2 regions of the Pantoea sp. NSTU24 genome follow, and region 2 is predicted to be linked to the other one. Evidence: riboswitches for the same ligand, from Rfam matches in the RefSeq annotation. Region 2 holds a riboswitch; the other holds the start of a gene.
The links. Region 2 has a riboswitch for thiamine pyrophosphate ahead of ACLHDD_RS19225 (FAD-dependent oxidoreductase). Riboswitches for the same ligand answer to the same signal wherever they lie in the genome.
Positions count from the first base shown of each region.

Region 1: another riboswitch for thiamine pyrophosphate. It lies ahead of thiM (hydroxyethylthiazole kinase); the one in region 2 lies ahead of ACLHDD_RS19225 (FAD-dependent oxidoreductase).

Region 1 is NZ_JBKIWZ010000001.1:1,929,294-1,931,493, forward strand. Features, by position in the region: gene thiD (bifunctional hydroxymethylpyrimidine kinase/phosphomethylpyrimidine kinase) at 1-437, opposite strand, end outside; gene thiM (hydroxyethylthiazole kinase) at 424-1,221, opposite strand; TPP riboswitch at 1,256-1,352, opposite strand; partial or broken gene ACLHDD_RS09200 (HTH-like domain-containing protein) at 1,545-1,790, shown strand.
Region 2 is NZ_JBKIWZ010000003.1:127,111-129,310, forward strand. Features, by position in the region: gene ACLHDD_RS19215 (alkene reductase) at 1-581, shown strand, start outside; gene ACLHDD_RS19220 (ArsR/SmtB family transcription factor) at 598-912, shown strand; TPP riboswitch at 1,029-1,148, shown strand; gene ACLHDD_RS19225 (FAD-dependent oxidoreductase) at 1,274-2,200, shown strand, end outside.

The DNA of each region.
Region 1 (2,200 bases), on a different contig from region 2:
AAGGCGGCGGCCTCCGGCAGATTAGGCGTGATCAGCGAAACCTGCGGCAGTAACAGCTCCCGGACACTGGCCACGGCGTCCGGTGAAAGCAGCGCATCCCCGCTTTTCGCTACCATCACCGTGTCAAGCACGACAAAGGGAATTGCCGCCTGCTTCAGGCGGGCGGCCACCTGCTCAACGATAGCCGTTTCCGACAGCATGCCCATTTTCGCGCTGTCGATGCGGACATCGCTCAGTACCGAATCGAGCTGAGCGGTCACAAAGTCCGGATCAACACGGCAGACCGACTGAACGCCGCAGGTGTTCTGCGCCACCAGCGCAGTGATAACGCTGGTGCCATAGGCACCCAGCGCGGAAAACGTTTTCAGGTCGGCCTGAATCCCGGCGCCACCGCTGGGATCGGTCCCGGCAATCGTCAGGGCATTAATACGTTTCATGCTGTGCCTCCAGCGTCCAGAGTGCATCAACAAACGCCGTGGCAAAACTACCCGGCGCGGCAGCCTGTGACGCCGCCCTCTCCCCCGCTGACGACATGACCTGACAGGCGGCGGCCACGTTTAGCAGCCGGTCACCGGGCAGGCTGCTGAATCCTGCCACGACCGCTGACAGTGCACAGCCGGTGCCGACTACCCGCGTCATCAGGGGCGAGCCGCCGCGAAGCGCAAAGATCCGCGCACCGTCGGTGGCGTAGTCCACCTCCCCACTGACGATGACCAGCGTGCGCCAGGTGGTGGCGAGCTGCCGGGCGGCATCAATCGCCGCATCCGCCTGATGCAGCGTATCCACGCCGCGTCCGCCGCTGGCCTGCTTTGCCAGCGCCAGAATCTCTGATGCATTGCCGCGGATCACGGCCGGTTCCTGACTCAACAACTGCTGGCAGAAGTCACTGCGCAGCGTCAGGGCGCCGACCGCCACCGGATCGAGCGTCCAGGGCGTGCCTGCCTCTCTGGCGGCGGACACGGCGGCCTGCATCGCCTGCTGGCGCTCGCGGGTCAGAGTACCGACATTGATGAGGAGCGCATCGGCAAAGCGGCTGAACTCAGCGGCTTCGTCAGCATCGATAACCATCGCCGGAGAGGCGTTCAGTGCCAGCAGCACGTTGGCGGTGAAGTTCTGTACCACCTCATTGGTCATACAGTGGACCAGCGGTGAGTGACGGCGAAACGCATGCAGAAAAGGCGCAAAATGCGCGGCGGAAAGGTGTTGAGATGGCTGTAGCATGTTAGCTCCCAACCGGCGAACAAGAAGGCGAATGCGGTCAGGCATCAGACTTCCCTACGCTGGCATTATCCAGATCAGGTAATACGGGTATTTCTCAGCCTTCACAAAGAAGGGCACCCCGAGTCATTAGGTACAAAATAGCTTACTTTTTGCCAGATTAGGGGAAGTGGGTTACTAACGCAAGCCTCTCCCTGGTCATCGCTTCTTCACGCTGTACCCAGCCTGTCTCTCAGTTTGTATCCCACATCTGAATGACAAAAATTATTGATTATCTGAATTTGATAAGCGAGACATACAAATAACAGAACTCAGTTCACGGAAACATTAAGCAAGCCAGCAACAGTGCACCACGAAATGGTCAAACGGTAGAAATGCACTTCCGGATGATCAAATACGCCGACCATCAGTAAAAAGTTACGGCAAAAGCGTTTTGCGAGGGTGTATGGCTTAAAGCCAGACCTGGGTACTGATTTCAGCAAATGCGGAATATCACTGAACGGCTCAAAGCCGCTGGGCTTAATACTTTGAAGCTGGGATTAACAAGATCATCTGTATTTACGTTTAGTTAATGCGCTCAGGTGGATGCGTGCACGTGAAACCTATTGGCAGTATCGAGAAGCGGTCACGACTTGCAAAGGGATTTTTGTCCGAGGACAAAATGTCACTGGTGATTATGGTGTGAATCGCTTACAGCAACTTTATGGCGTTGTGTTATAGCCTGTTTCCCACAAAAGTGCCGATGTCTATATAAGAATAACATTGACCTGTCTGAATTGGTGATATGCATACAGTCCTGCGCGCACTCAAAGATGTTGATACTTCGGACAATAAAAAACAGATTTCCCGTATTAAGTCTTCGGGGTTGCTCATGTGTTCGTTTCAGTCGCTGATTGTGCCAACAATCATACTGATGAAATTTACAGCAATCCAGCCGAAACTTTTCGCAGACTCTATCCCCTGTTCTTATCGTCTGGGTGGT
Region 2 (2,200 bases):
TGCATTCCGCCAACGGTTATCTGATTAACCAGTTTATTTCGGCACATACAAATTTCCGCACGGATGAATATGGTGGCTCGGCGGAGAATCGTCTGCGCTTCCTGCGTGAAGTGGTTGAGGCCGTCAGCGCAGTCTTTGGCAGCCATCGGGTAGGTGTCCGGTTTGCGCCCCTGTTTTCGAGCACCGATGAGGAGCGCGTTTACCTCGGTCTGGTTGAAAGCGATCCGCACGCCACCTATATCCGCGCTGCACAGCTGCTGAATACGCTGGAAGTGGGTTACCTCTCTATCGCAGAAGCGGACTGGGATAACAGCCCGGCCATGCCGGAGAGCTTCCGCATCGCACTGCGTGACACCTTCCGTTCGCCAATCATCTATTCCGGCCGCTACACCGCGGAGAAAGCGCAGCAGATGCTGGAAAAAGGCTGGGGCGATCTGTTTGGTTTTGGCCGCACCTTTATCGCCAACCCCGATTTGCCAGCGCGTATCCGGTCAGGTTATCCCCTGAATGCGGTGGACCACGCCTCGCTGTATGGCGGCGATGAGAAAGGGTATACTGACTATCCATTTTATCCATCCTGATACACTGTGAGGCGGCATGTCCCCGGAAAATGCCCTGAAGCTGCTGGCCAACCCCACGCGAGTGGCCGTGCTGAAGTGGCTCAAAGAACCTGATGATGCGTTTGCGGGCTATTCGCAGCTCTATCCCTTCGATCAGTACGGTGTCTGCGCCAGCCTCATTCAGGATAAGGCGGGCTTATCACAGCCCGCTACCTCGTTATGCCTCAAGGCCCTTCAGAGTGCCGGTCTGCTCGAAGCCAGCAAAGTGGGCAAATGGACCTACTATCGCCGCGCCGAACAGCGTATCCGGGAAGTTACGGACACCCTGACGCAGGCGCTGCAGGCGCTCTGAACGTCTTAGCCCTGCGGCGTCGTCAAACGAACCGGGGTTGCCTGTCTTTTTTCCCCGCACTTTCTGCGCCGCCTTTATGCCCGCGTCTTGACGAACCCGTCCGCTTAACTTACAACTAGACCCGTCAGGGGAGTCTCGCCGGAGAGACTGAGAGGCTGATAGCGCATCGCGCGGCTTAGCGACCCTTAGAACCTGACCCAGTTGATACTGGCGTAGGAAGACGGGTATCGCAGCCGATACTTGCCGCAGAGGCGCATACGCCTTTGCCTTTTCCCTCTGTATCACGGGTCTTCGTTAACAAAAACGAGGGCAATGTGAAAAATCTCATCCTGAAATCTTCACTTTCTGCCGGGTGGCAGTCATGAGCCGCTGGTCGGTACTTGGCAGCGGCGTGGCCGGGCTGTGTGTCGCCACGCTGCTGATGGAGCGCGGAGAAACGGTCGAAATTATTACACAGCCAGACTGCCGTGCCGCGTCTCACTGGGCGGGCGGGATGCTCGCGCCCTGGTGCGAAGCTGAAAGCGCACCGCCGGAGGTGATCGCCTGGGGCCAGCACGCGGCGAGCTGGTGGGCGAAGCGCGTGGCGGGCGTGGAGCAGCACGGCACGCTGGTGGTGGCGCCACCGCGTGACAGCCGCGAACTCACCCGTTTTGCCCGCCTGACCCAGGCGCATCAGTGGGTCACGCCCGGCGACATCGAGCCCGCGCTGGAAAACCGCTTTGCCCGCGGCCTGTTCTTTGCGGCGGAAGCGCATCTCGATCCGCGTCGGGCGATGCAGCAGCTGCACGACACCCTGCAGCAGGCGGGCGTTGCCATTCACAGCGGACAACCCACCGGCAAAATCATCGACTGCCGTGGTATTCACGCCGCTGCTCAACAACCTCAGTTGCGCGCGGTGCGGGGTGAAATGGTGATCCTGCAGACGCCCGACATCCAGCTTTCCCGTCCGGTACGGTTGCTGCACCCCCGTTTTCCCTGCTATCTGGTGCCGCGTGCCGGGGGGCACTTCATGCTGGGGGCGACCATGGTCGAAAGCCACGACAGCAGCCCGATCAGCGCCAGAGCGATGATGGAGCTGCTCAGCGCCGCCTACAGCCTGCATCCGGCACTGGCCGAAGCCCGCATCGTGGAAAGTGGTACCGGCCTGCGACCCGCTTATCGTCCGAATCTGCCGGAGGTGCGCTACGAAAATGGCCGATTTTCGCTGAATGGCCTCTATCGCCACGGCTTTTTACTGGCCCCGATGATGGCCGAAAAACTTATGCTGCAACTGACCCGGGAGATGACA